DNA from 2 places in the Arthrobacter sp. MMS24-T111 genome. Region 2 is predicted to be linked to the other one. Evidence: predicted binding sites of a transcription regulator. Region 2 holds the regulator's gene; the other holds the start of a gene.
What was found. The regulator HrcA, encoded in region 2, represses chaperone genes, less so after heat shock. The targets are predictions, from matches to a motif close to TTNGCACTCGNNNNNNNCGAGTGCNAA.
Positions count from the first base shown of each region.

Region 1: a site for HrcA is predicted at 1,788-1,814, ahead of groES (co-chaperone GroES). Genes of this name have one in related genera too.

Region 1 covers NZ_JBTZRO010000001.1:2,397,084-2,401,469, forward strand. Annotated here, with positions in the region: gene ACX5I6_RS11305 (shikimate 5-dehydrogenase) at 1-6, shown strand, start outside; gene ACX5I6_RS11310 (THUMP-like domain-containing protein) at 33-1,289, opposite strand; gene ACX5I6_RS11315 (hypothetical protein) at 1,343-1,723, shown strand; gene groES (co-chaperone GroES) at 1,971-2,264, shown strand; gene groL (chaperonin GroEL) at 2,344-3,954, shown strand; gene ACX5I6_RS11330 (dihydrofolate reductase family protein) at 4,029-4,386, opposite strand, start outside.
Region 2 covers NZ_JBTZRO010000001.1:3,123,757-3,128,142, reverse strand. Annotated here, with positions in the region: gene ACX5I6_RS14690 (16S rRNA (uracil(1498)-N(3))-methyltransferase) at 1-202, opposite strand, end outside; partial or broken gene dnaJ (molecular chaperone DnaJ) at 205-1,332, opposite strand; gene hrcA (heat-inducible transcriptional repressor HrcA) at 1,417-2,430, opposite strand; gene ACX5I6_RS14675 (DUF3097 domain-containing protein) at 2,604-3,455, shown strand; gene ACX5I6_RS14670 (DUF4870 domain-containing protein) at 3,575-3,985, shown strand; gene hemW (radical SAM family heme chaperone HemW) at 4,150-4,386, opposite strand, start outside.

The DNA of each region.
Region 1 (4,386 bases), 730 kb from region 2:
CAGTAGCGGACTGGCGGCCCGTCCGGCTGGCCCTAGGGCATGCCGGTCGGGACGGGTTCCACCACGACGGCCACCCGGTCCTCGCCAATCCGGGTCAGGACCAGGGTGGCGGCCTTGCCGGCGGCCTTCTTGCCGGCACCCTTGCCGGCCGCCCTTCCGCCCGGCAGCAGCTGCTTCCGCAGTTCTTCCGGGGTGACGGCGGTGCCCCGCTTCTTGATGTCCAGCACGGTGATGCCCTCCTGCTTCACCCAGGCTTTAAGCGCCTTGACGTTGTAGGGCATGACTTCCAGCACTTTGTAGGCGCGGGCGAACGGCGTGGCCACGAGTTCCGGGGCACAGATGTAGGCGATGTGCTCATCCACCAGGTGGCCGCCGAGTTCCAGCGCGACATCCGCCACCAGCCCGGCCCGGATCACGGCGCCGTCGGGTTCGTACAGGTAGCCCTCCACCGGTCCCACCGGTGCCGTGGGGCCTGCACCGAAATCGTTGCCGCTGGTCAGTTCGGCCGCACCTTCCGGGCCAAGGACCAGGGCGGCGCGGCGCACCCCCGGCCTGCTGACGGCGTTGAACCACAGGGTTACCTCGGTGACGTCTCCGGCTACCGACACCCACTGGGCTTCGCAGCCGGCGGGCACGGATTCGTGCGGCATGCCGGGCCCCATCTTGACGCCCACCGCCTTTCCTGACGCCGCGAGCGATTCAACGAAGGACAACGGCGGTGAGAACGCCTCCGGGTCCCAGATCCGCTTGGTCCCGGACGTGGAGGTGACCCGGCGTGCTGGATCCAGCCACACGCCGTCGACTCCCTCCAGCGGCACGGCTGCCGCATCCGCGTGCACCACGGTGGCGTTGGGGAAGGGGATCAGGTTCACCGTGGCGCAGGCCGCGGTGGTCTCGTCCATTTCGACGGCGGTCACGTTGAGGTCAAGGGATGCCAAGGCCAGGGAATCGGCGCCCAGGCCACAGCCCAGGTCCGCTACGTGGCTGATCCCGGCGGCGGCGAACCGCTGTGCGTGGCGCGCCGCGACGTTCAGGCGGGTGGCCTGCTCCAGGCCTGCCTGGGTGAAGAGCATCTGGCGGGCGAACTCACCGAACTTCGCCTCGGCCTTGGTGCGCAGCCGTGACTGGGTCAGGACGGCGGAGACCAGCCCGGCAGGATGGCCGGCCTTCCGGAGCGCGGAGTTGAGTTCGAAGGAATCCTCGTCCCGGTACGGGCCCAGGGAGGCCAGCAGCTCCCAGCCTTCGGGGGTCAGCAGCGGTGCAATCTGGTCCTGGGGAGCGTGAGCCATGGGTTCCAGCCTAGTGGAGGAGCGGATGCCGGGTTGCCGATAGTGTGGACACCATGGATGAAACCGCAGCCCCCGGGGACACCGGCGAACACGACCCCAAGGAACGGGGACCTGCCCGGTTTGCCCGCCCGGTCCTGATCGCCGCCGCCGTGGTGGCACTGGTGTGCATCGCGCTCCTGGTGATCATCTTTGTCCTGGACACCTTCAATGCCACCGTCTACTCGGTGGGCGGCAACGACATCTCGGACAACACGCAGGAAGCCCGCGATATCCGCGGACTGTACGACGGCGCGCGGGCCGGGAGCATCTTCTTCCTCGTGGCCGCCCTGCTTGCCGCAGCCGCTGCGGGCTGGGTTCTGTTCCGGGGCCGTAAACAGGGTGGCAGCGATGCCGACGGCGGCGAAGACGTGGACTTCGACGATCTGGGCCGCTGAAGCTGCCTGAGGCTCGTTGCGGGTCCCGAAACCGTGCTTAACGGAATACGCCGATGACGAAAAACTGGCACTCGCCTTGACCGAGTGCTAACCCTTACATAGAGTTTCAATTAGCACTCTCCCCCGGAGGGTGCTAACACATGAAGAGCTGCCAGCCAGGCTGCTGCCGGCACCGCGACGACGGTTTGCCAGCCACGGCGGAAAGCTTTCCAGTCCACGAATTTGCTGACGAAAAGGAGAGGTCCGAGTGTCGGTCTCTATTAAGCCTCTTGAGGATCGTATTGTTGTCCGCCCGCTCGAAGCCGAGCAGACCACGGCTTCCGGCCTGGTCATCCCGGACTCCGCACAGGAGAAGCCGCAGGAAGGCGAAGTTGTTGCAGTAGGCCCCGGCCGCTTCGAAGACGGCAACCGCGTTCCTGTCGACGTGGCCGTCGGCGACGTCGTCATCTACTCCAAGTACGGCGGAACCGAAGTCAAGACCGGTGGCACCGAGTACCTCGTGCTGTCCGCCCGCGACGTCCTGGCGATCGTCGTCAAGTAACTCTTTCGGATCCCCGTGCCGCCGGCCACGCTTATGCTGGCCGGCAGTGCGGGGTTTCTGTCTTTGAAAGGACAAAACCATGGCAAAGCAGCTTGCGTTTGACGACGCTGCACGCCGGGCCCTCGAGGCCGGCATCGATAAGCTCGCCAACACCGTCAAGGTGACGCTCGGCCCCCGCGGCCGCAACGTCGTCCTGGACAAGAAGTGGGGCGCCCCCACCATCACGAACGACGGCGTCACGATCGCCCGCGAAGTCGAACTGGACGACCCCTACGAGAACCTTGGCGCCCAGCTGGCCAAGGAAGTCGCCACCAAGACCAACGACGTTGCCGGTGACGGCACCACCACCGCCACCGTCCTGGCACAGGCCTTGGTCAAGGAAGGCCTGCGCAACGTTGCCGCCGGTGCTGCCCCCGGCCAGATCAAGCGCGGCATCGAGGTTTCGGTTGAAGCCGTCGCCGCCCGCCTGCTGGAGAACGCACGCCCCGTCGAGGGCACCCAGGTTGCCAACGTTGCCGCCATCTCGGCGCAGAGCGACGAAATCGGCGAACTCCTCGCCGAGGCTTTCGGCAAGGTGGGCAAGGATGGCGTCATCACCATCGAAGAGTCCTCCACCACCCAGACCGAACTGGTCCTCACCGAGGGCATGCAGTTCGACAAGGGCTACCTGTCCCCGTACTTCGTCACCGACGCGGAACGCCAGGAAGCCGTCCTCGAGGACGCCCTGATCCTGATCAACCAGGGCAAGATCTCCTCCATCCAGGAATTCCTGCCGCTGCTGGAAAAGGCGCTGCAGAGCTCCAAGCCGCTGTTCATCATCGCCGAGGACGTCGACGGCGAGGCCCTGTCCACGCTGATCGTCAACCGCATCCGCGGCACCCTGAACGTCGTGGCCGTCAAGGCCCCGGGCTTCGGTGACCGCCGCAAGGCCATGCTCCAGGACATCGCCACCCTCACCGGCGCACAGGTTGTGTCCCCGGAACTGGGCCTGAGCCTGGACACCGTCGGCCTGGAGGTGCTCGGTACCGCCCGCCGCATCACCGTCACCAAGGACAACACCACCATCGTCGACGGCGCCGGCTCGGCCGAAGACGTCGCGGCCCGCGTCGCGCAGCTGCGCGCCGAGCTCACCCGCACCGACTCCGACTGGGACCGTGAAAAGCTCCAGGAGCGCCTGGCCAAGCTGGCCGGCGGCATCGGCGTCATCAAGGTGGGTGCTGCCACCGAGGTTGAGCTGAAGGAAAAGAAGCACCGCATCGAGGACGCCGTATCCTCCACCCGCGCTGCGCTCGAAGAAGGCATCGTGGCCGGTGGCGGCTCGGCCCTGATCCACGCCCTGAAGGCACTGGATGAGGACCCGTCCGTCAAGGCACTCGAAGGCGACGCCGCCGCTGCCGTGGGCATCGTCCGCCGCGCCCTGGTCCAGCCGCTGCGCTGGATCGCCCAGAACGCCGGCTTCGACGGCTACGTCATCACCTCCAAGGTGGCCGACCTCGAAACCAACAACGGTTTCAACGCCAAGTCCGGCGAGTACGAGGACCTGATCGCTGCCGGTGTCATCGACCCCGTCAAGGTCACCCGTGCTGCCCTCCGCAACGCGGCCTCCATCGCCGCCCTGGTTCTCACCACCGAGACCCTTGTCGTGGAGAAGCCGGCCGAAGAGGACGAGCACGCAGGCCACAGCCACTGACCTGCCCGTCTTCCCCTGCAGAAAACCGGTCCAGCATCTGCTGGGCCGGTTTTTTGTGCACCCGGGGCCGCGGGTCAGGTTGCGGCCATCTCCGACGTCTCAACCCCGCCCGCCCGTTCGTACACCAGCGAGACCGCCCCTTTCGGGAAGCTGCGTACCGGCTCGGCGAGACGGTACGACGCCGGGACGGTGCCGGCGTCGAACAGGCGTTTGCCCTGGCCCAGCGTGACCGGGTACAGCCAGAGGTGCAACCGGTCCAGCACATCCGCAGCCAGCAGCGAGCGGATCAGGACGCCGCTGCCGAACATGTGCACCTGCCCGTACTCGTCCCGGAGGCGTCGTGCAGCCCGTTCATCCGGCAGGACGGTGGTGCCGGCCCAGCCTGGGGTGGACAGGGTGCGCGAGACCACGAACTTTGGTACCCGGTTGAGT
Region 2 (4,386 bases):
CTTCCAGTGCGGTGGACGATGCCGACGCCACCTTGCCGGTCATGCGGGCGCCGGCGCCGTCCACTATGTCCACGGCCTCCCCGGGCGACAAGCGCTTTACGGTGACTGCATGCCGGGCTTCGGGGCCCTCCAGGACAAAGACCTGGCCGGGCGCCAGGCCGTCCAGCGAGCCGGGGCTGGCGAAGAATACGGGGTTGCTCACCGCTACAGGTTACCGAGCCGGTCCCGGAGCTTGGCGAACATTCCGCCGCTGGCGGCGAGCTTACCCTCAGTAATCTGTTCCCCGCGGAGCTTGGCGAGCTGGCGCAGCAGGTCCTCTTGCGCGGCGTCGAGTTTGGCGGGAGTGTCCACCTGGAGGTGGACCTTCAGGTCTCCGCGCCCGTAGCCCCTCAGGTGGGTGACGCCCAGCCCGCGAAGGGTAATGACCTCGCCGGACTGCGTGCCGGGCTTGACGTCGATCTCCTGGCTGCCGTCGAAGGTTTCCAGGCTGACGTCCGTGCCGAGGGCAGCCGCTGTCATGGGGATGTGCAAGGTGGCGTGAAGGTCATCGCCTTCGCGGACATAGGTGGCGTCGTTGTTGACCCGGATCTCCACGTAGAGGTCGCCGGCGGGGCCACCGGCGGGGCCGGCTTCGCCCTGCCCGGAGAAGCTGGATGCGGGTTCCGGTGGCAACGCCGGCAGGGACCTTGATGGTCAGTGAGCGGCGGCTGCGGATGCGGCCCTGGCCGCTGCATTCGTTGCAGGGATCCTTGATGACCGTGCCGAAGCCTTCGCAGGTGCCGCAGGGGGCCGCCGTCATGACCTGGCCAAGGATGGAGCGGACTGCCCGCTGGACCTGGCCGCTGCCGCCGCAGATATCGCAGCGCTCGGGGTGCGTGCCGGGGCGGCAGCACGATCCGTCGCAGGTGGGGCAGACGACGGCGGTGTCCACTTCGAGCTTCTTGTTGACGCCAAAGACGGCGTCGCGGAGGTCGATCCGGACGCTGATGAGCGCGTCCTGGCCCCTGCGCACCCGGGAAGCCGGTCCGGACGTGCCGCCGGCACCGAAGAAGGTGTCGAAGATGTCCTGGAATGCGAATCCCTGGCCCGCGTACCCCGCGCCGCCGAAGCCGTTGTCTGTTCCGTTCTCGTTGCCGGTGGTGTCATAGATGCGGCGCTTCTGGGGGTCGGAGAGGACCTCGTAGGCGTGAGTGACTGCCTTGAAGCGTTCCGACGCGTCGTCCCCGGGGTTTACGTCGGGGTGAAGGGTACGGGCCAGTTTGCGGTAGGCCTTTTTGATCTCTTCGCCCGTAGCTTCGGGGAGACTCCAAGGACGTCATAGTGGCTGCTCAAAGTTCGTATCTCTTCCTTGTTGTACTGCGTGCAGTTGGGTCCGGTGTCCGGTCCTGATGCCGGACGTGGTCCGGTAACGAAGGATCAGGGCCCCAAAATCCTGGAAAGGTAGCGGGCCACGGCCCTGACGGTGGCCATGGTGGTGGGATAGTCCATCCGTGTGGGGCCGAGGATCCCTACCTTCGCGGCGCTGTCAGGGCCATAGCCTGTGGCCACCACGGACGCCTCTGCGAGGCCGTCGTAAGGGTTCTCGCGTCCGATACTGACGGCCACGCCGCGGTGGTCCTGCGCCATTTCGCTCAGCAGCCTCAGCATCACCACCTGCTCCTCGAGTGCTTCGAGCACCGGGCCGATGCTGAGTGGAAAGTCTACGTTGGACCGGGCCAGGTTGGCCGTTCCGGCCATGACCATCCGGTCTTCCCGGCTGCTCTGGGCCAGGACCTCCAGCCCAAGTGCCAGTGCGTGCGCGGCCTGGCGCTGAGGGTGCGGTGCGGCGGCGACGACGGCGGGCAAGGCCTGGGCGAGGCGGCTCAGCGACGTGCCGCCCAAGGCCCCGAGGAACCGGGTCCGCAACTCCGCCAGCGCCTCGTCGCCGAGGTCCTGGCCGACGTCGATCACACGCTGCTCAACTTTGCCGCTGTTGGCAATCAGCACCACCAGTACTTTGCGCGGCGCCAGCAGCACGAATTCAATGTGGCGGACCAGGGCCCTGCTCAAGTGCGGGTACTGGACCACTGCCACCTGGTTGGTCAGCTGGGACAGGAGGCGGACCGTGCGGTCCAGGACGTCGTCGAGGTCGTCCGCGCCTTCGAGGAGTGATTGGATGGCCCGCCGCTCTGCCGCCGACAAGGGCTTGACCGCCGAGATTTGGTCCACGAAAAGGCGGTAGCCCTTGTCCGTGGGTATCCGTCCTGCGCTGGTGTGCGGCGCGGTGATCAGGCCCTCGTCCTCCAGCGCCGCCATGTCATTGCGGATCGTGGCGCTGGAAACACCGAGATGATGACGCTCCACCAGAGCCTTTGAGCCGACGGGCTCGCGGGAGTGGACGTAATCCTCCACGATCGCCCGCAGCACTTCCAGTTTGCGTGGCTCGCTCACTCTCCACCTCCATCCACGGTCCGGGGCGCGTGCCCCGTCCGGTGCCGCCCAGGGGTTAGCACTCGACATGCCTCAGTGCTAACAGTCTATTATGCCTCGGCCCGTTGTTAGCATTGGTACCGCTCCGGGCGAAACTCCGGGGGTGAGGACCTAGCGCGAGGCGGATCGAATCCATGGACTACCAGAACTGGGGCCCCCGCGGGATTTCCGCCCCTAGCCGGACCGAACTGCCGGAAGTTCCCGTGGAGCGCGGCATGGTGCTCGAGGAAGTCCAGTCGGGCTGGGTTGGAGCTGTCACCCGGGTGGAGAAGTCGGGCGGAATGCACGTGGTGGCCCTCGAGGACCGGCGCGGAAAGTCGCGGTCTTTCCGGCTGGGGTTCGGGTTCCTCCTGGAGGGGCAGCCGATCCGCCTGATGCCGCCGGCGCCCGCCCGCGCGGCCGCCGGTCCCGCCGCAGGGCGGACGGCGTCCGGGTCGGTCCGGGTTGCCGGACAGCGGGCCCAGGTGGCAAAGGCCAGCCGGATCTGGGTGGAAGGCAAACACGACGCCGAACTGGTGGAGAAGGTGTGGGGAGACGACCTGCGGGTGGAAGGCATCGTCGTCGAGCCCCTGCACGGAATCGACGACCTCACGGCCGCCGTGGCGGACTTCAGGCCGGGACCTGGGCGCCGGCTTGGGGTCCTCGTGGACCACCTGGTGCCCGATTCCAAGGAGTCGCGCATCGCCGACGCCGTGATGGCCTCCCCTGGCGCCGCCGGAAATGTCCTGATCGTCGGCCACCCCTACGTGGACGTATGGCAGGCCATCCGCCCCGCCGTCCTGGGCATCCAGCAATGGCCGGCAATTCCCCGCGGGCAGGACTGGAAGACCGGCATCCTGAAGGCCTTTGGCTGGCCGCACTCCACCAAGGAAGATATTGGCCTGGGATGGCAAAAACTCATCGGCGCCGTCCGCACGTACGCCGACCTGGAACCATCGCTGCTGGGACGGGTTGAGGAAGTGATCGATTTCCTCACCGTGCCCTGAAAGCCGGTTCCGCCCCGCGACCCAGTATTCTGGATACTGCGACGCCTTGATTTTGGCAGCGTTGCACCGAGTCCTTAGTAGTCGTCAGCACCACTTGCACCCCCGAAGGAAAACAGACTGTGGCAGAAAACGCACGTGATCACAGGGATGGCCAAGGCCGTTCCGAGTACCATGGCGTCCCCGCCAACGCGCTGCCGCTCACGGCCAGCGAAGACCGCCAGTGGGCCACACTGGCCCACTTCGGCGGGATCCTGGGGTGCATTCCGTCCCTGCTGATCTACCTGATCTTCCGGGACCGCGGACCGTTCACAGCACAGGAGTCGAAGGAAGCGCTGAACTTCAGCCTGCCGCCCACCATCGCCGCGGTCCTGGCCAACATCCTGGTGTTCATTCCCTACGTAGGCAACATCTTCGCCGTCATCGCCACGCTGATCTGGGTTGCGCTGACCTGCTTCTCGGTGGCCGCAGGGATCCACGTCAACCGGGGCCAGCCGCACCGCTACCCGTACAACCTGCGCTGGATCAAATAGTCCCCAGCGTAATCCAGCCCTCGCAAGCTCAAGCCGGGGCCCTCGCCGCTGTCGGCCCACCCAGCGTAATCCAGCCTTCGCAAGCTCAAGCCGGGGCCCTCGCCGCTGTGGGCCCACCCAGCGTATTCCAGCCATCGCAAGCTCAAGCCGGGGCCGTGTTGCGGTTAGTCGGGCAGGATCCTGCGGACCACGGCGTCCGCCAGGAGCCGGCCCTTCAGGGTGAGGACCAGCCGTCCGTGGAACGCCGCGGCCGGTTCCACCAGTTCGTCCGCGATCAAGCCCGCCACCTCATGGCGGCCCAAAGTGCTGAGCGTCGAGACCTCGAGCCCTGACTGCAGCCGCGCCTCCAGCATCACCCGCTCCAGTCTCCTGGTGTCCGAATCGAGGGTTTCCCGGCCCGC